Regions from separate parts of the Bacillus sp. ABA4_010 genome, predicted to be linked through region 1. Evidence: riboswitches for the same ligand, from Rfam matches in the RefSeq annotation. Region 1 holds a riboswitch; each other region holds the start of a gene.
The links. A riboswitch is a leader RNA that binds a small molecule or an ion and turns the genes downstream of it on or off. The one in region 1 is predicted to bind S-adenosylmethionine.
Positions count from the first base shown of each region.

Region 2: linked by a shared signal. The riboswitch ahead of ACXAEO_RS16680 (BMP family ABC transporter substrate-binding protein) and the one ahead of ACXAEO_RS21920 (YezD family protein) in region 1 are both predicted to bind S-adenosylmethionine.
Region 3: linked by a shared signal. The riboswitch ahead of mtnK (S-methyl-5-thioribose kinase) and the one ahead of ACXAEO_RS21920 (YezD family protein) in region 1 are both predicted to bind S-adenosylmethionine.
Region 4: linked by a shared signal. The riboswitch ahead of ACXAEO_RS16115 (transporter substrate-binding domain-containing protein) and the one ahead of ACXAEO_RS21920 (YezD family protein) in region 1 are both predicted to bind S-adenosylmethionine.

Region 1 covers NZ_JBSWUN010000004.1:471,838-476,956, reverse strand. Annotated here, with positions in the region: gene cysC (adenylyl-sulfate kinase) at 1-290, opposite strand, end outside; gene sat (sulfate adenylyltransferase) at 306-1,454, opposite strand; gene ACXAEO_RS21925 (phosphoadenylyl-sulfate reductase) at 1,511-2,224, opposite strand; gene ACXAEO_RS21920 (YezD family protein) at 2,328-2,471, opposite strand; SAM riboswitch class I at 2,567-2,676, opposite strand; gene cdaS (sporulation-specific diadenylate cyclase CdaS) at 3,156-3,785, shown strand; gene ACXAEO_RS21910 (alanine/glycine:cation symporter family protein) at 4,017-5,119, shown strand, end outside.
Region 2 covers NZ_JBSWUN010000003.1:3,132,397-3,137,515, reverse strand. Annotated here, with positions in the region: gene ACXAEO_RS16685 (hypothetical protein) at 106-669, opposite strand; SAM riboswitch class I at 855-964, shown strand; gene ACXAEO_RS16680 (BMP family ABC transporter substrate-binding protein) at 1,144-2,157, shown strand; gene ACXAEO_RS16675 (ABC transporter ATP-binding protein) at 2,244-3,770, shown strand; gene ACXAEO_RS16670 (ABC transporter permease) at 3,748-4,815, shown strand; gene ACXAEO_RS16665 (ABC transporter permease) at 4,802-5,119, shown strand, end outside.
Region 3 covers NZ_JBSWUN010000003.1:2,883,981-2,889,099, reverse strand. Annotated here, with positions in the region: gene ACXAEO_RS15540 (PAS domain S-box protein) at 1-735, shown strand, start outside; gene ACXAEO_RS15535 (methylated-DNA--[protein]-cysteine S-methyltransferase) at 754-1,278, shown strand; gene ACXAEO_RS15530 (hypothetical protein) at 1,308-1,478, opposite strand; gene mtnA (S-methyl-5-thioribose-1-phosphate isomerase) at 1,775-2,824, opposite strand; gene mtnK (S-methyl-5-thioribose kinase) at 2,848-4,029, opposite strand; SAM riboswitch class I at 4,180-4,347, opposite strand; gene ACXAEO_RS15515 (carbon-nitrogen family hydrolase) at 4,491-5,119, opposite strand, start outside.
Region 4 covers NZ_JBSWUN010000003.1:3,011,422-3,016,540, forward strand. Annotated here, with positions in the region: gene ACXAEO_RS16105 (amino acid ABC transporter ATP-binding protein) at 20-757, opposite strand; gene ACXAEO_RS16110 (amino acid ABC transporter permease) at 754-1,476, opposite strand; gene ACXAEO_RS16115 (transporter substrate-binding domain-containing protein) at 1,592-2,419, opposite strand; SAM riboswitch class I at 2,629-2,733, opposite strand; gene rraA (ribonuclease E activity regulator RraA) at 2,811-3,293, opposite strand; gene ACXAEO_RS16125 (MupG family TIM beta-alpha barrel fold protein) at 3,389-4,408, opposite strand; gene ACXAEO_RS16130 (PTS transporter subunit EIIC) at 4,405-5,119, opposite strand, start outside.

The DNA.
Region 1 (5,119 bases):
TCGACAAACAATTTGGCTACCTCACCAATGCGGCGAATGTTTTCCTTGCGGTCTTCCTCGGAAAACCCAAGATTTTTATTGAGGCCGAAACGAATGTTATCGCCATCCAGTACGTAGTTTCGAATTTGGCGATCAAACAATGCTTTAGCAACTGCATTGGCAACAGTAGATTTGCCGGATCCAGATAAGCCGGTAAACCAAAGAATAAAGCTTTGATGACCATTTTGTTCTCTTCGTTCCTTTTTTGTAATGGCTGCATCATGCCACGTAATATTTGTTGCTTCTCCCATTTTATCCCTCTCCTTTTAAGAATGGATTGTTTTCTGCTGTAACCCTTTAATTAAAACTTCCACTACTTCTTTGCGGCTGAATGTACTTGGTGGAAGTTCACCCTTTCTCAATAACTCTCTTACTTTCGTACCAGAAAGAATCACATGGTCTTCCTTCGGATGCGGACACGTTTTCGTCGAAGCCATCCCTTCACATTTCACACAATAAAAGCTATGTTCAAAAAACAACAGCGTAATCCCTAACTCTTCACTCGTAAAGTTGTCAAAGATTTTTTGTGCATCGTATGTGCCGTAATAATTTCCAACACCGGCATGATCACGCCCAACAATAAAATGCGTGCAACCGAAGTTTTTACGAATCATCGCATGAAAAATGGCTTCTCGTGGCCCTGCATAGCGCATTGCTGCTGGGAATACCGCTAAGAATACACGATCTTGTGGGTAATAATGCTGCAATAGCACTTCATAGCTCTCCATCCGAATATCTGCGGGGATATCATCCGATTTCGTTTCTCCAACGAGCGGATTTAAAAATAATCCGTCAACAATTTCAAGCGCAGACTTCTGGATGTATTCATGAGCACGGTGAACCGGATTGCGGGTTTGGAAGCCAACAATAGTCTTCCATCCAAGCTCGGCAAACTGCTGACGCGTTTGAGCAGGATCTAAATGATAGGAAGCAAACCTTCCTTTATCTGTTCGTTTCACTAGTTTAATAGGACCAGCTAAATATACGTTTGGTCTTTCAAATAATTTTTGAACACCAGGATGAGCATCGTCTGTTGTCTGGTATACAAGCTGCGCTTCTCTTTCTTTATCCGGAGTAAAAATGCCTTCCAATTTTAAAACTCCGTACACGACACCATCTTTAACAAGCTTAATGTCATCTCCAATTTGCAAGGTTGCTGCTTTTTCTTCACTTACAGGAAGCGTAATCGGAATGCTCCATACAACTCCGTTTGCAAGGCGCATATTCTGTACAACTGATTGATAGTCTTCCTCCCCTAAGAAACCTGTAAGCGGACTGTACGCTCCAACTCCAATTAACTCCAAGTCACTTAAGGCAATAGCATCAAGCTCTACTTCCTGCTGAATAGATTCATAATTAAATGCAGAATCAAACAAATTAATAAGTTTCCCTCCATGAGGTGTACTGTAACTCATCATTATTCCTCCCTAACTCTTTTTAAACTCAATCTTCTCACAAGAGATCCTTTTGATTATGATCCGTGGAGCCCACACTCTGTTTTCTGATTTCCTGTCCATCTTCCTGAACGCAAATCATCCATATCATAAGCCGGCTTCGTACAAGGCTCACATCCGATGCTCGGATAGCCCTGATCGTGCAGACGATTATAAGGCAGTTCTTGTTTGTACACGTATCGCCATATTTCTTTCCATGTCCAATGAATAAGCGGACAAACTTTGATTTTTTCAAAACGAGTATCTCGGTTGATAAACTCCGTCTGACTTCTTGTCGCAGATTGTTCTCTTCTCAATCCAGAAATCCATGCTTCCGCTCCGCTTAATGCCTGCTCAAGCGGAATAATTTTCCGAATACGACAGCACTGGTTCGGATCTGTCTTCCACAACTCACCCCCGCGGAGCATTTCTTGCTGTTGTAAAGTCAGTTCCGGCTTTTTCATGACAATGTTTAATTTCGGAAATTTCTCTTTTACCGCTTCAATAACCTCGTACGTTTCCTTAAAATGCAAATCCGTATCGAGAAATACAATGGTGGCGTCTTCCTTTACTTTTGAAATTAAGTCGATTAACACAATCCCTTCAATTCCGAAACTACAGGCATAAACAATGGAATCTCCATAATGTTCGTACGCCCACCGCAAAACCGATAGCGCTCCTTTCGTGTCATCATCTGCAGAAAATTCAGGTAGCTGATTGTGCCACGTTTGGAAAGTTAGTGTTTCACTCAAATGATTCACTCCTATCTTTAACACTTTGTATTCCGATAAAAAAAGACGGTTTTAGCCCAATAAAGAACCAAAACCGCCTCTAGTTTCTCTAGTCAGCGCTTTACTAGCGTATTCTTACTTTCTCATTTTTTTCAAGTTGAACCACTTTGCCATCCTGAACAATTAATGTGACAGAGCCATACTTCATCGTTTCAAGCATCTGAACAACATTTTTCCAAACTTCGTTCAAATTTTCTTGCTGTACCATTCCAGTCCTCCTTCATTTCGTCTAATGGTTACTAGTTCATAAACCCAATAAAAAAGGCCTTCCATTTTCGAAAGACTGTTGAGGTAATCTATTTTACCTTATCTTCCAAAATGGTTTACATTTTGCTAGAATTAGCACCTTGCATTAATTCACGCAGGTTGCCGGGCTTCAAAGGGCTAGTTCCCTCCACCACTCTTGATAAGTTTGTTTTTTCAAATTTTAACATATTGCGGTAGATTGTCAACTGATATTTCAAAATATTCTATTCAAATTCATCCGCAAAGTTGACACAAATTCCATCGATTCTTATTATGACATATGATGTTCTAACCGAAAAAATGTCTTAAAAGTGATAAAAGCATAATAATTGCTACAATCGAACAAACCACCACTAACATTTTCTCCTGTTTCGTTGATCGATGCATCTTGCTCCCTCCATCCACTTATTAATTCACTCAAACATTACCTATATCATTTTTCTTCATCTACTTTCATGATAATCAGTGCTGTTGTTGCTTCCGCTTATGTATAAAGCTTATCGTTTCGTAAACATTACAAATAAAGGAAGCTTCCATCAGCAGGTAGTTTCCTCCATCCTCCGATTACATAAACAGAAAGACCACTGTTTCAACATTACTCTTCTCCGTTTATGTGCTTCGGTAAAAAGATTGGAGATAAAATGAGATGGATTTACATCACTTTTCTTTAAATTCTTCTATTAAAAATGAGATAAAACACAATTTAACAACGATTTTATCGGAAACCGACAAACTGATTCGTCATCTAGACCAAAACGAATATTGTATTTTATGCGATTTTGAATCGTTACACAAACAGTTCAGTAACATTCAATCAGTCGCTGCTTCTTACTACTTACAACAATACTTATCTCCTTTTACCGAAAATTATGCAGCCCTTTCGTTAGCAGCTCATCATTTATCCGAACGAAAACACGGGGGCTTGATGGTCATTGAACGCAAACAACCTGTTCACCATTTAATCCAAAAAGGAGTCGCACTTGGGGCGTCTTTGACAAGCCCTCTCCTTGAATCCATCTTTTATCCAGGAAATCCACTGCATGACGGTGCAGTATTAGTAAAAGGAGATATCATCGTATCCGCTGCCAACGTATTGCCGCTAGCCTCTTCAACAGCTGTCCAAAATAAAATGGGAACTCGACACCGGGCGGCCATTGGCATGTCTGAACAATCAGATGCGCTCGTATTAGTTGTTTCTGAGGAAAGCGGCCGCATCTCTTTCGCTTTAGAAGGTACACTATATCCCATTCATTCTACGAATAATATCCTTTTCTGAATAAGCCTTTACGGTATATACAGAATAAAACCGAACAACCCTTATTTTCCCATTAAAAATATACGTTATTACGTATTGCTATATTTTTTTGATATAAGTATAATACAGAAGGATGCATGTGAGAAAACCTAACATTCATCCTTCTGTATTTTTCTAAATATTCATCCAGTTCAAAAGAAGCAATACTTTTTATATTTACTTTTATGACTAACTTAAGAGGTGAATACACACATGTCATTGTTACAATCATTTGTAGGCATTATTAACGACTTATTATGGTCAAAAATTTTAATTGGTCTTCTTATCATTTTAGGTTTGTACTTCACATTCCGCACAAAGTTTGTTCAATTCCGTTTATTCGGAGAAATGGTTCGTTTGCTCGGAGAAGGAGCAACAGCTGATTCATCCCATAAAAAGAAAGGGATTACTTCATTCCAAGCTTTCTGTATTAGCACCGCATCTCGTGTAGGGACTGGAAACTTGGCAGGGGTAGCGACAGCAGTCGCCGTCGGTGGACCCGGGGCTGTCTTTTGGATGTGGCTCATCGCCCTATTAGGCTCTGCCACTGCATTTGTTGAAAGTACATTAGCTCAAATTTACAAAGTAAAAGATAAACAAGGGTTCCGCGGAGGACCTGCTTATTACATGGAAAAAGCACTTAACGCGAGATGGTTAGGAATTATCTTCGCGATTTTAATTACGTTCTGCTTTGGACTAGTATTCAACTCTGTACAATCCAATACCATTGCCGCTGCTATGAAAACTGCATTCAACATAGATCTTCAAGTGATGGGCATTATTCTTGCTGCGGCAACAGGAATTATTATTTTCCGTGGTATTAAAAGCATTGCCACAGTATCTCAAATCATTGTTCCCGTTATGGCTACACTTTACTTAGCTATTGCCCTTTTCGTTGTATTAACAAACTTAACGGAAGTTCCAGCAGTATTCACTTTAATCTTCAAAAGTGCTTTTGGCCTTGAACAAGCAGCAGGCGGTGGAATTGGCGCTGCCATGATGATGGGGATTAAACGTGGTTTGTTTTCAAACGAAGCAGGAATGGGAAGTGCGCCGAACGCTGCAGCGACAGCTACAGTCAGCCACCCTGCTAAACAAGGACTCATTCAATCTCTTGGTGTTTTTGTTGATACTTTACTCATTTGTAGTGCGACAGCATTTATCGTTATTCTTTCCGGCGATTACGGTTCCGGTCCACAAGGGATTGAGTTAACGCAAAACGCTTTAGCTGGGCATATTGGTTCTTGGGCCAATTCCTTTATTGCCATTGCTGTATTCCTATTTGCATTCAGCTCTATTATCGGGAATTATTATTA
Region 2 (5,119 bases), on a different contig from region 1:
GCTTTATTATTAGCTGAAAATCTTTTGTCCCAGCCTCATTTTTTAGGGTAGTGATTAGTGTTACAAAGATTGATGGTAATTTTGGTTTCTTCATGTTAAACGTACTTATAGCATGGAAAGAAACGAACTTCCAACAAAGCCTATAATAAAACAGAGGAGGGCAAATACGAGGCTGAAGATGATCATTTTTTTCGTATACCCATTTAATTTTTCTTCGGTTTGTGTATCAATTTTCCGATTATGAATAAATGTCGAGATATTGACTAAGGCGACGGTAAATAAGTATATTCCCGCTAAATAAGAACGCTCTCCCGGAAAATAGAAAGGCTGATCGCCCATTAGCCATGCCTGAAACAAGAACATAAGGATTAAAAAAGACTGAAGAACGACGATCAGTTTTTGTTGTGCTTTCCATTGTGTCCCCATTTTCTTCTGCTCATATTGCATCAGCTTTCGCATTTTGTGAGAAAAGACGTAAAGAAGCGGCTGCTGGATTCGGATAGTGGTGATGACTTGAGCGAGCATAAAAACAATTAAACTTATATAAAGCCCGCGCATTGACAAACCTAACTCCACGCTTGCTATGAGGATAAAAAACATAATGGCCATACCGCAATTTAACAAAATAAATTGATGCTTTCGTAGTGATGAAATCTCTTCCATTTTCATACGAGTTCCCCCTTTTTCTTCCAATATGTAATACGAAACAATCCAGGAAAAAGTTTCTTCCAAAATGAATGATAGGTAGCGGGCGTTTTTTAAAAAAGAAAATCCAACTATTGTAATCGGAAAAATAAAAAAAGGGTTGACAAATATCTCATTTTTATTAAAATTATAAACAATTAAAAAATATATCCTTATCAAGAGAGGCGGAGGGACTGGCCCTGCGAAGCCCGGCAACCACTGTTTTATAAACAGAAAGGTGCCAAATCCTGAAGAACGGTTGACGTTCTGAAGATAAGGAAGAGTGATCGGCAGAAAACCTCTTCCTTATGGGATGAGGTTTTCTTTTTGAGTTGGTAAAATACGAACATTTTTAATTCTAAACAAAAAAATGTTTGTGTTTTCAGTTGAATCGTGTCATAATGACATTGGAATTATTGAGATGTGTAAATTAATTGCGAACTACATAAGGAGGATATTATGAAAAAATTACTATTGTTATTTACAGTCTTCGCTCTATTATTAGCAGGCTGCCAATCATCACCATCTTCCTCTAACGAAGGTGGAGAGGAACAAAGCGGAACAAAACGGATTGCGCTTGTATTGCCTGAAAAAATTGGTGTGAACCCGTTTTTCCAGCAGATGGATGAAGGCGCGAAAAAAGCTGCAGAAGAGTTTGGTGTAGAACTAAAAACGATTGAATCAACAGATCATGCAGCCATTGAAGATAATCTTCGTGCAGCGGTTGCCGAAGGCTATGACTTAATTATTACTTCATCTTTTGAATCGGAAGATGCGTTGAAAAAAGTCGCAACGGAAAATCCAGATCGTCAGTTTGCCATCATTGATACCGTTGTTGATTTGCCAAATGTGCGCAGTGTCACCTTCCGTGAGCAAGAAGCTGCTTATTTACTTGGAGCAGCAGCTGGTTTATCAACGAAAACGAATAAAGTCGGTATGGTGGTCGCGATGGATATTCCGTTGTTGAAAAAATGGACTGTCGGCTTTGAAGAAGGATTAAAAGCGACAAATCCGGAAGCGGAATTTCTTATTAACTATGTAGGAAGCTTTACAGACCCAGCTAAAGCGAAAGAAATGGCATTGCTGCAAGCATCAAATGGTGCCGACTTTGTAGCAGGAGCGGCTGCGGTAGGTGACCTTGGCGTATTTGAAGCAGCAAAAGAAAAAGGGTTCTATACAGCAGGACAAGATGTAGACCGAACAGAGCTTGACCCAGCTCACATTGTGTTATCGCAATTAAAAGGAACGGATACGGCTGCCTACGAAACCGTAAAGGCATTTACAGAAGAGACGCTTGAAGCTGGTGTCGTGGCATATGGATTAAAAGAAGATGGAGTAGGCGTCACTTATGTCACAAGAGACAGTGCAACACCTCTTAACCCGTTTGTCGGACAAGAAGTGATTGACCAAGTGAAAGCATTGAAAGATGAGATTGTCGCAGGAAAGATTGAAGTGACAGATCCATTAAAGTAAAACGATCAGAAAGCGGGCCGACTGCATATATTCGTAGTCGGTTTCCCTTTTCTGCTTCCACAGAGTAAAGGAGGGAAAGGATAACGATGCATCGATTAGAAATGAAAAATATGACCAAACAGTACGGCTCGTTTACAGCCAATGAAGGTATTTCGTTTTCCCTTAAAGAAGGGGAAGTACATGCGATTGTAGGAGAAAACGGAGCAGGAAAAACGACATTAATGCGAATGTTGTATGGCATGGAGCAGCCGACAGCAGGAGAAGTTGTTTTAAACGGGAAAAGAGTATCGTTTACGAATCCGTCTGATGCGATTAATCACGGAATTGGCATGGTCCATCAGCACTTCATGCTTTTTCCGCACTTGACGGTCGCTGAAAATATCGTTATTGGACGTGAACCGCGCCGCATCGGCTTTTTTCAACGGAAGAAGGCCATGAACGAAGTGGAGGCCCTCTCCACACAATATCGTATTCCGATCCGCCCGCTTGAAAAAGTGATGAATTGCTCAATTGGCGAACAGCAGCGAATTGAAATCGTGAAAGTGCTGTATCAAGGCGCTGATATTATCATTTTGGATGAACCGACCGCTGTTTTGACCCCCCTTGAAGTGAAAGAACTGTTAACAACTATTCGATTTCTCGCCTCTCAAGGAAAAAGCATCATTATTATCACCCATAAACTGCAGGAAGTGATGGAAGTGGCCGACCGGGTTACAGTGCTGCGCAACGGAAAAGTGACAGGCACTATGCCGGTAGAAGAAACGGATGCCCATGAATTAGCCACGTTAATGGTCGGGCGTGAACTGAAAAAAATGACAGAACGAACATCGACAGAAGGAGAAACGTTTTTGCATGTTCAAAATGTCACGGTTCAAGGAAAACATGAAAAACCATTGTTAGACAACGCTTCTTTTCATATTGCGCGTGGTGAGATTGTCGGCATTGCAGGTGTATCAGGAAATGGACAGTCTGAATTGTTGCAAGCTGTCGCAGGGCTTATGCCAATTGATGCGGGCAGCATTCACCTTGGGAATCAGGACATTACGAAATTGTCTGTTCAGAGCCGTCGAGATGCCGGGTTAGCTCATATTCCAGAAGACCGCTATTTATGGGGGGCTGCGAAAGATGCGACAGTCGAAGAAAATGGGTTAATGGGCTACTATGATAAGCCTGCCTTTTCACGTAAAGGCTGGATTCATCGGAAAAAATTTCGACCATTGCTGCAAAAGTGGATTGACCACTATTCTATTAAGACAAGCTCTGTGAAGGAAAAAGCCGCCAATTTGTCGGGTGGGAACTTACAAAAGCTAATCGTTGCCCGTGAACTTGGACAAGAAACGCCATTTTTAATTGCCGCAGAGCCGACGCGTGGGGTAGATATTGGGGCAATGGAAGTGATTCATGAAGCCATTGTTCAAAAACGGAATGAAGGAGGGGCCGTTTTACTCGTCTCTTCTGAATTAACAGAAATTTTAGCGCTTTCCGATCGTATTCTCGTCATGTATGAAGGGAAAATTGTAGGGGAACTTTCAAGAGCAGAGGCAACAGAGGAGCAACTTAGTATATTGATGGCAGGAGGGACTGTACGACATGCAGTGGAAACAACAGCTTAGAGCTTTCATGCAGCCGCTTTTAGCCATTGTGATGGGCTTATTAGTCGGAGCGATCGCTATTTCAATGGTGAATGCGCCCATTATCGATACGTATATTCAGTTATGGAATGGAGCTTTCGGAAATTTTTATTTCTTTGCGTCTACATTAGCACGTGCTACCCCGATTTTACTTATTGCTCTTGGTGTTGGAATGGCCTTTCGTGCGGGCGTGTTCAACCTTGGAGGAGAAGGCCAAATGGTTTTAGGGGCAGTGACAGCGGCACTTGTGTCACTCTATGTGCCAGGAACTGGGATGGTGAAACTGTTATTAGCTGTTGCCGCCGGTTTTATCATTGGAGGAGGCTGGTCTGTTTTGGCAGGATGGATGGAAGCTAAATTTAAAATTCAGCTTGTCATTTCGACTTTGCTGCTTAACTACATTGCCGTGTTCTTTGCAAGCTATCTTGTAAGTAAACCATTCCAAGATAAAACAGGTTCTGCCGCTTTAGCGCAGACTCCGATGCTTGAACAAACATCATGGTTGCCGAAGTTATTTGCCGGTATGACGGTCCATATGGGATTTGTCATTGCGTTATTAGTAGCTGTTTTATTATTTCTTCTTTATCGTTACACGGCTTCTGGCTATGAAATTGATATGCTTGGGAAAAATCCTTCTTTTACATCGTACGGAGGCATTAATAAAGCAAAAGTGATGCTATTGACGATGTTCATGAGTGGCGGCTTAGCAGGAATTGCGGGTGCATTTGAAGTGCTTGGCTCTCAATATCGATATGTAGACGGGGCATTGACCGTTCCAGGATATGCATGGACAGGAGTCATGGCGGCACTGCTTGCCAACTCGAACCCTGTTGCGACTATTTTTACGTCCATTTTGCTGGCGGCTTTGCAAACAGGAGCAATGGGATTGGAGCGAAATACGGACGTTCCTTTAGAAATTGCCAGTGTCATTCAAGCTGTGTTGATTTTATTCATTTCAGCGAAAGTGAGCTTAAACTGGTGGAAAGTACGCAAGAAAGAGAGGAGTGCTGCACATGGAACTGTTTGATCTTTCCCTGCTCGGGTCTGCGATGCGGATGGTAGCGCCCATTTTACTAGCGGCGCTAGGCGGTATGCTTTGTGCCCGAATTGGCATCTTCAATGTTGGACTTGAAGGCTTAATTTTAATTGGGGCATTCAGTGCCATCGTTGGAAACTATTTTACTCAAAACCTCTTTCTTGCCGCTTTGTTTGCAGCAGGGGCGAGCATGTTGTTTTCCCTTTTATTTGGATTGATGACGATTCGGTTTCAAGCGAATGAAATTGTTGTCGGGGTAGCCATTAACTTTTTGGCACTTGGACTAACGACGTTT
Region 3 (5,119 bases), on a different contig from region 1:
AAGGATATTGTTCCCGGTTTGTATATGACCATGTTGCGAGATGTGACAGAGAAAAAAGCGATGCAGGAACAAATCCGGAAATCAGATACGATGCAAGTAGTAGGACAGCTTGCTGCAGGGATTGCCCATGAAATTCGAAATCCGCTGACTGCGTTAAAAGGGTTCGTCCAGCTTCTGCAAGGAAGTGTGAAAGAAGATTATTCATTGTATTTTGACGTTATCACATCGGAATTGAGGCGAATCGAGACGATTATTACGGATTTTTTAGTCATGGCTAAGCCTCAGGCAGTGAAATATGAGAAGCGGAATGTTACGCAAATCTTACAGGAGACAATGGATTTGTTGGGGGCAGAAGCTGCTCTCACAAACGTCCAGTTTAAAATCCAATTTGAAGACGTTCCCGATATCTATTGTGAGCCAAATCAATTAAAACAAGTATTTATCAATATATTAAAAAATGCATTAGAAGTTATGCCTTCTGGCGGGAAAATTTTTGTTTCCGCGGCTGGACATCAGGATGACTATATTGTAGTATCAGTTCAGGATGAAGGAGGAGGAATGCCGGAAGAGCGCGTCAAACGTCTTGGAGAACCGTTTTATACGACAAAGGAAAAAGGAACTGGGCTTGGGTTAATGGTTTCTTATAAAATTATAGAAGAACATAAAGGTTACATTGAAGTGCATAGCCAACTTGGGGAAGGCACCACATTTTTAATCCACTTACCTGTAGGGTGATGGGGGAAAGGATGGTTTATGAGTACTTATTATTATCGAAAAGTAAGCGTTCCTGTTTTTGGAAAACTGTATTTGATTTCAACGGAAAAAGGACTTTCGAATGTACTGACATCAGAAGAGGAGTTTACGGAATTTCAAACAATTCGCCCTGTCGAAGAGGGAGGACCTGATTCATGGGCTTTTCAAGCGGAGCAACAATTGCTAGCCTATTTTGAAGGAAACCGAACGATCTTTGATGTGCCATTTGATGTGGAAGGAACAATGTTTCAGCAACAAGTATGGCGAACATTATCGACCATCCCTTATGGAGAAGTATGGTCGTACGGCGATGTAGCTAAGATCATTGGCAATCCAAAAGCGGTTAGGGCAGTAGGGCAAGCCAATCGAGTGAATCCCCTTCCGGTCATTGTTCCTTGTCATCGAGTCATCGGGAAAAATGGAACATTAACAGGTTATGCGGGCAACCAAATTGGATTAAAAGAACAATTATTGCAGCTTGAAGGCATGAAAGCGGAAAATGGCAAGCTTATCGTCAGGCAATGATCAACAAGAAGGCTGGAAACTAGAAAGTGCTATAACTCACTTTCTAGTTTCCAGCCTTCTCCTTCGATAAAGACAAAATCGACCGATGTGACCATCTCGTTATCTGAATACGATCCATCATGAGACATGTTTGTTTCGCGTTCATCGCTGTACGGACTTTTACTCGAAACAGGTTGTTCTTTCGTGCTATCTTTTGTCATAAAGAGAGCCTCCTTCATGCGTAGATAAGAAAGTAACCATGCTTTCTTTAAACGTAAAGAGGAAGATCCATCTCCCATTCATTCTTAGCTGTCAATCCCGCGCTCAATTCAGAAAACAAAAAGATGGAGAAGATAAGGCTGTTATATTGTATGTGGTAGGACTGCTCTTTTTTCATTACATTTTCATGACAAATTTTAGACGAGCATGTATAGAAGAAAGCAAACGTCTATCGACCTTTGTTTTCTTCTATACTATGAAATGAATGACCGAGAATGTTTGTGCATTCGTTACATTGTTATTGCGGAAATAATTTTTGAATTTCTTCTACGTACGGTCCTTTTAAAACCCCTTTTTCCGTAATGATTGCCGTTATGAGTTCGTTTGGCGTGACATCGAATGCTGGATTATAGACAGCGATGCCTTCAGGAGCAATACGCTGTCCATGTAAATGAGTGATTTCTTCTGAAGCACGTTCTTCAATTGGAATAGCTGCTCCGCTGTCAATCGTCGGATCAAATGTCGAAAGAGGTGCTGCGACATAAAACGGAATGTTAAAAGATTTTGCAAGAAGTGCCAGTCCGTATGTTCCAATTTTATTGGCAGTGTCGCCGTTTGCGGCAATGCGGTCAGCGCCGACAATAATGGCATTGATTCCTTTCGTCTTAATTGTATGTGCAGCCATATTGTCTGTAATGAGGGTGACATCTACTCCAGATTGCTGTAATTCCCATGCTGTTAAACGTGATCCTTGTAAAACAGGACGTGTTTCACATGCATACACCTTCAGCGGAATTTCCTTCTCTACAGATAAATGGAAGGGAGCGAGTGCCGTTCCGTAGTAGGCGGTGGCAATAGAGCCGGCATTGCAAATGGTCATGACAGAGTCGTGCTTATGAAACAATGATAAAGCTTGTTCCCCAATGCTGCGACACACGCTTTCGTCTTCTACTTGAATTTGGATAGCTTCGTGAACGAGCGTTGTTTTTGCCTCATTTACAGATGAGACATCGTGAATGCTTTTTGTCAGTCGGTCAAGTGCCCAAAATAAGTTAACAGCAGTTGGACGTGAACTTGCCAAATAATCACGATCTTTTCCAAGTCGTATTTTAAATTCCTCAATATTTTTTTCTTCATAGCGGGAAGCGGCTAAGGCTAAACCGAAAGCGGCTGTAATCCCGATAGCTGGAGCTCCGCGCACCTTTAGTGATGTGATGGCTTCCCAAACATCTTCTATTGTTTTTAGCTCTAAATATTCAATCGAAAGAGGCAATGCTTGCTGATTTAATAAGCGAATATGTGTATCGTTCCATTGGACAGAACGCGGTAAAGGCAAAGTTGTTGTCATTGTGTTCCTTCCTTTCATGTATATTAAACGGTTACTTTTACGATTTCATGAATAATATCAGGGGTAATGCTTTGTTGATTTAAAAGCAATGCTTTGCCGATACGTAGGGCACGGCGTTTCGCTTGCAGTCTTGTTTGTGAATCTTCAATGCTGTCCAAGTCTGCGACATGAGCTAAGCCGATGGTACGACGAATCATTTCACAACCGGCAAAGCCTACGGCATCGCGCCATGTTGTTTTTAATACATAGTCTAAATATCCATGAACTGAGGCAAAAGCTTCATGACTGTCTTTTTTCCAAAGGTCCGTAAAGACTGTGCTGAATACAGTCCATGTTTCCTCTACTTGACTGAATAATTGCTCTTGTTCAGTTTCACTGCGGGTAATGGCATTTAATAATAAATTGGCGATGAACTGCCCTAAGTCAAAACCTAAAGGACCGTAGAAAGCGAACTCTGGATCAATGATTTTCGTTGTATACTCATCAGCAAAAATACTGCCGGTATGTAAATCTCCATGAATGAGAGCATCGCTATTCGTTAAAAACTTTTTCTTGAGTTTTGCCGCTTCAAGTTTGACAAGCGAATCGTTCCAAAGTGTTTCGACATCTTCCCGCAGTTCTTCTTCAAAGTCATTTGTTTCATGGTCAAAAAATGGATCGGTAAAGACAAGGTCTTCTGTAATTTTGCAAAGGTCTGGATTGACAAATTGTTTCACAAGTTCTTTTTTCGCTTCCGGGTCAAGGGCGAAATCGGATGTATAAAACAAAATGTTGGCTAAAAATTCACCTACATGCTTTGGTAAAAGTGGATATGATTTTCCTTCAATGAGCCCGGTACGTGAAATTTGCAGATGTGACAAATCTTCCATGACCGTTACTGCCAAGTGATCATCTGTATAGTAAACTTCTGGAACGTATTGAGGTACGTATTGAGCAAATTGTTTAAGCGCATTGCTTTCAATTTTGGCACGGTTTAAGCTCAGCGGCCAGCTTTCCCCGACCACTTTCGCGTAAGGGAGAGCTTGTTTAATAATTACACCTTTTTGGCTTTCGTCTGTAATGTGAAACACGAGATTTAAATTTCCGTCTCCAATTTCACGTGATGACAATACAGCACCTTCCGGGAATAAACGTAGTTTAACGGCTAAAGCAATGGCCGTTTCTTCTGTTAATGCCTTGTAAGCCGCTTTAGTAGATAATGACATGTTCAAAACCTCCATCATTTTATAAGTTTTCTTATCGGTTTAATAAGTTTTATAGTTAACTTGATTGAAAGAGGCTTTGTACATCTATTGCATTTCGAGTAAAAAAGCCTCTTTCTTAGCGAAAGAGGCTTGAAGACGATGCGTCCAAACCTCTTATCTGCCAGAAAGATATCTTTCTGTTGGATGTAGCACCGTGCCTTCATGAACAATGTAATGTTCAATAGCGCCAAAAAAAAACGGCGCTCCACCTTGCGATGGTAGTATGGTCGGTTGCTGGGCTTCATAGGGCCAATTCCCTCAGCCAACTCTTGATAAGAGATATGCTATATGTGATTGAAAATTTAGAATACATGTTAAAATTTGAATGTTTTAACCGCTTGATGTGAATCTTAACAGGATAAGCTTATTACTGTCAATCTTTTTTTATTTTGTGACACCACTTTTTTTCGTAGATGAACTCATCATACATAAAAATCCGTACGGCGGTCGGAGAAAATTGGGATTTGTGCCCGCACGTTTTTTACCTTCTCACTATCAATGATTCCGGTAATGATTTCTTCGCTTTCGGATGCTTCTGCTACAATTTCTCCCCATGGATCGATGATGAGGGAGTGGCCGCCAAATGTATTGTCAGGGTTGCTGCCTGTGCAGTTGCAAGCGACGACATAACATTGATTTTCGATGGCACGGCTAATTAATAGTGAACGCCAGTGGGCGATACGAGGAAGCGGCCATTCCGCTGATACGAATAACACTTCTGCACCTTGACTCGTGTGAACGCGCATCCATTCCGGGAAACGGATGTCATAGCAGATGAACCCTGCACAAGATGTATCATGTAGCGTAAACAGATTTTGAGTATCCCCAGCCTTTAAGTATACGTGCTCATCCATCAATTTGAATAAGTGCAGTTTGCTATATTCAGAGATGAGCTCTCCTTCTTGATTAAACACATACATCGTGTTTGTAATACCTGTGTCGGTTTTTTTGGCGACAGACCCTGCAACAATGGCCACTTGATGTTTGTTGGCAAAAGAAGAGAAAAATTGTTTCGTTTTTGCTCCGTCTTCATCCGCAATGTCCTCTAGGC
Region 4 (5,119 bases), on a different contig from region 1:
AATAGAAGGACTCACTCTATCACTTCTTCATCGCCTTACTTAAAAACTGCTTCGTTCGCTCCACTTGAGGGTCGTTAAAAATTTGCTCCGCCGTTCCTTCTTCAATAATGCTTCCATTTTCCATAAACACAATGCGGTCTGAAATCTCACGGGCAAAATGAAGCTCATGTGTAACAATTAACATCGTATTTCCTTCATTGGCTACATGTTTAATGACCGCTAACACTTCCCCCACTAACTCTGGATCCAGAGAGGACGTCGGTTCATCAAATAATAAAACTTCCGGTTTAAGCGCAAGCGCCCGGGCAATGCCTACCCGTTGCTGTTGCCCCCCAGAAAGCTGAACTGGATAATGATTCAACCGTTCCTTCAGGCCTACCTTCTCCAAAAGTTCAAGACTCACCTTTTTCGCTTCTTCTGGATTCATACGCTTCACCGTTGTTAAGCCAATCATGACATTTTGCAGCACCGTTAAATTTTTAAATAAATTGTACTGCTGAAATACCATTCCCGTGGATGTTCTTAAAGAAAGAATATCGGCCTTCGTCGCCGATTCCACATCAACGCTTTTTCCGTTAATCTCAACAAGCCCACTAGTAGGCTGTTCTAAAAAGTTTACACAGCGTAATAACGTTGATTTCCCCGAGCCACTTGGCCCTAAAATCGTGACAACCTCGCCTTTCTTAATGGAAAGATTAATCCCTTTTAACACATGCTGCTGATCGAAATATTTATGAATGTTCTCTACCTTAATCATGAAGCAATCCCTCTTTCATATCTGCGGGCACGCTTCTCGACTCTAGCAAGCAATCTCTCCACAACAATACAAAGGATCCAATAAATAATCGAAACCGCAATATACACTTCAAAGAACGCCAGCCCCCGAGAGCCGAGAATTTTCGCTTGTCCCATAATGTCAATCACGCCAATAATAAATACAAGAGACGTGTCCTTAATTGTACTAATAAACATATTTCCGAGATTCGGAATCGCTACTGCTAAAGCTTGCGGGAAGATAATTTTCACCATCATTTGTGCTGGGCTCATCCCGATTGCTTTTGCTGCTTCAAACTGCCCGCGATCGACCGACTCAATGGCTGACCGGATCGTTTCCGATAAATAGGCGCCTAAATTAATCGAAAAAGCTAATAAGGCATAAATTTCAGGAGGAATAATGTTCACATCGACATTTTGAAGCTGATCATATTCCGTTTGAACATAATAAATCACTTTTGGGATGCCATAAAACACAAGATAAATTTGAACCAATAAAGGTGTTCCCCTTATAAACGACACATAGCAAGAAGAAATCGTCTTCAAGACCGGAACTTGATAAATTTTAATAAGGGCTGTTGTTAGTCCAATAAATAAACTCAAAATCATAGAACCTACCGCGATGCCAACGGTAACCGGTAACCGTGCTGCAATCGCAGGAAAACTTTCGATTAAAAACTGAATATCCAGTAAATTGTCCATTCTCTATTCCCTTCTCTTATATATATTCCATTTCATCACTCGACACAGCTTCATTTGATTCAAGAACATTTACAATGGTTATTCAGACCACTTGAATTTTCTAGGTCGATTTATATTATTCAGGGATGTATTCTCCGCCTGTCCATTTTGTTGAAAGCTTAGCTAATGTCCCATCTTCTTTCAGCTCTTTTAGAATTGGATCTATTAATGCCTTCAACTCCTCACCTTGCTCTTCATCTTTCAAGACAATCCCCATATTATCGTTCACTAACGGCTGTCCGACCACTTCTAAGTCTAAATCAAACTTTTCCATGACCGAATGAATCATAATCGGATCATTCACATAGGCATCCACACGACCATTCTGGACATCTTGTAAAATTTCCGAAGGGTTTCCACTTTCGCTATATTTTAAAATAATATCGTTATCTGCTTTTTTATTATGTTCTTCCAGTAATAGCGTGTACGAATCACCCGCTAACGCCCCAACCTTCTTCCCTTCTAAATCTTCTATGGTCGTAATATCCTTTCGACCAGCCTTCACGACAATGACCGTTTCTGCTGCAAAATAAGATTCATCTGTAAATAAGTACTTTTCTTCACGTTCTGGCGTTTTCGCTACTTGGTCTGCAATGGCCTGAATTTTATTTGACTCTAAGGCTAGGAACATACTATCCCAAGGCGTGGCCACAAACTCAAATGTATAACCATCTAGCTTTTTATCAATTTCCTTCACTACTTCGATATCATAGCCTGTTAGTTCATTGTTCTCATCCGTGAAGGCGAAAGGCGGATAATCATTTTGGGTTCCAACTAAAATCACTTTTTCCTCTAGTTCATTCGTCGCTTCATTTGCTGCTTCTTTCGTCGAACAACCGCTCAATACTCCGGCAAACCCTACTAATGCCACTACTGGTACTAATAAACGAGATCTTTTTTTCATGTCTTCGACTCCTTCTTTTCATAAATGAAAATGATGACCATATAAGTAATGACTTACCAAATTTATAAAATGAATAAATAATGATACACATTCGAAAAAGGAACGCAACTATTTAATTTGAATATTGGGTTAATTCAGAATATCATTCGTTTAATCTCTTAATGTAAACAAAAAAACCTCTTTCAATCAGAAAGAGGCTTTGTATCGAAACCTTATCTCTCAGAATGAAACACTCTGCAGGAATTAGCACCTTTCATCGAAATGATGGTTGCTGGACGTCATCGGGCCTGTCCCTCAGTCTCTCTTGATAAGATATTTATTTTTTAGCATATTATGATATTAGTTAATATTGAGAATATTGTCAAATGAATTTTTAATCATTTACGTGAATTCATGTGAGGAGATTTCTTGCTGCTGTCATAACACCATCTTCATCTGCATACACATAGCTTCCCGGAACCCAATCGATTCCGCCGAAATGAAGGGTCGTCTCTCTTTCTCCTTTTCCTTCTTTTTTACTTTTTAACGGATGCGTACCAATGGCGAAAATCCCGACATTTAGCTGCGCTAATTCTGCACTATCTCTGACACAGCCATTAATAATAACACCCGCTAACCCGCGCGTTCGTGCAATCTCCCCTAATCGGTCGCCCATTAATGCACAGTTTCTAGAACCTCCCCCATTCACTACTAATACGTGGCCTGCCGGAATCGTTTCAAGAGCTTCTTTTACCAATACATTATCTTCGTGTACGTTCACCGTTGAAATTGGACCAAAAAACCTTCTTTTCCCGCCGTACGACCGAAACTCGACCGTACAAACGTTCAATTCATCCGCGAAATCATCACATAAATCCGCCGTTCTCACTTCCATCATCCCATCTCCCTTCCTTACATTGTTCTTCATTCGCTCACGACCGAAAAATTCCTTTTGCATTTGGTGAAGGAAATGAAACGTGACACCGAAACCTATGGCTTCACCTTCTTCAATTCCAGCCTTTGACCAGGATGAACAGCGGAAAGAAGGGGGACATCTTCTAGTATAACGTGGCCGATGACATTCACTCGTTCATCCGCTGGAAGATCCCGTAAGATAATTTGCACTTCACCGCGGTAACGTCCGTAACGGTCATTATCCATCGTAATCATTCCTTGCAGACGTTTCACCGTGTTAGTCGGTTCCACACATTCTGCCCTTCTCGTATCCATCAAACGGATAACATCTCTAGCGGAATCGGGACGAAGACGGTATTCTCCTTCTGGCAAAATCGAAGACTGAATCCGAATAGGAAGAATGCTATCTGCATCATATTTCACCAATTGTTCCAACAACCCCTCACCCGGGTCCGAATCACCGACATACACATCTGTGATCCCGGAACGATACAGCTCAACGGCCGCTGCAAACGGGTCCATATACCGATGACGTTCCAAAGTTGGAAGACCAGCAAAAACGGGACCTCTTTTCTCTCCTCGTCCCGGAATATATGCACAAACCGGAATATGAAACCGTTGGAATAACGCCGTTTGTTGACGAAAAAAGTCATCATCCAAGCCCGTTTCACAGCGCGGGTAAAAATTGTGCCAAGCGATTAACTTTTCAGCGTCCATACCGCTAGCAAGCAATCTTTTCAATTCGTCTTCAAACAAAATACTTGCATTCAGGGCAAGGTGAAATCGTTTGGATAAGCTCATAATCGTCTCAGCATCAAAGCCATCGTCCAAACGAATTCCGACAACACCGAGGGACGTTAGCTCTTCCAACCTTTGAATTCCTAAATGTCCAGGTGTCTTCAGTGAAACATCCGCATACACGTCCACTCCATAATGTTTCGCTGTTTCAAGCAATTGTTGGGCACGACTTGCCAGTTCTCCTGTTTCTTCAGGAATGTGAAGCGAGGTAAAAGCTCGCTTCACTCCTTTTTGACTCGCTTCCACTATTCGTTGTTCCGCTAACGGATCATTCAAGTAAAAAGAGATACCAATCATTCAAACTCACTCGCCATCTCGTCTTTAAATCCGAACAAATAAGTAAAGACAAAGCCCGCTGCATACGCAATCAATAAACCAATCAAATATAAGACAATTTGCTGGGTATGGACAAGAAAGGTTAACGGTAATCCGGAAACACCGACCGCAATCGTGGCGATTTTAAAGTAAGCCTGAAACGCACCACCGATTCCCGCTCCAAGGCAAGCGGTTAAAAATGGACGTCCAAGTGGCAGCGTGACACCAAAGATTAACGGCTCCCCAATCCCTAGCATCCCTGACGGAAGCGCACCACCAATCGCTCGTTTTAAACGTGCTTTCTTCGTTTTCATATAAATGGCAAACGCGGCACCAACCTGACCGGCACCTCCCATTGCCAAAATTGGCAGAAGCGGATCATCACCAATGGAGTTAATGAGTTCAAGATGAACCGGCGTCAACCCTTGATGCAGCCCAGTAACAACAAGCGGCAAGAACGTTGCCCCCAGTACAAAGCCAGCAACCACCCCTCCTACATCTAAAACAGCAAGCAACCCTGTTGTAATGCCATCTGAAATCCATCCACCAAGCGGCATAAAGACGAGATATGTCACAACCCCTGTAATAAGTAAAGCAACCGTTGGCGTCACAATAATATCTAGTGACTGGGGGACAAACCGGCGAACGCGCTGTTCGACTACCGCGATAAAAATCGCCGCCAATAAAACCCCA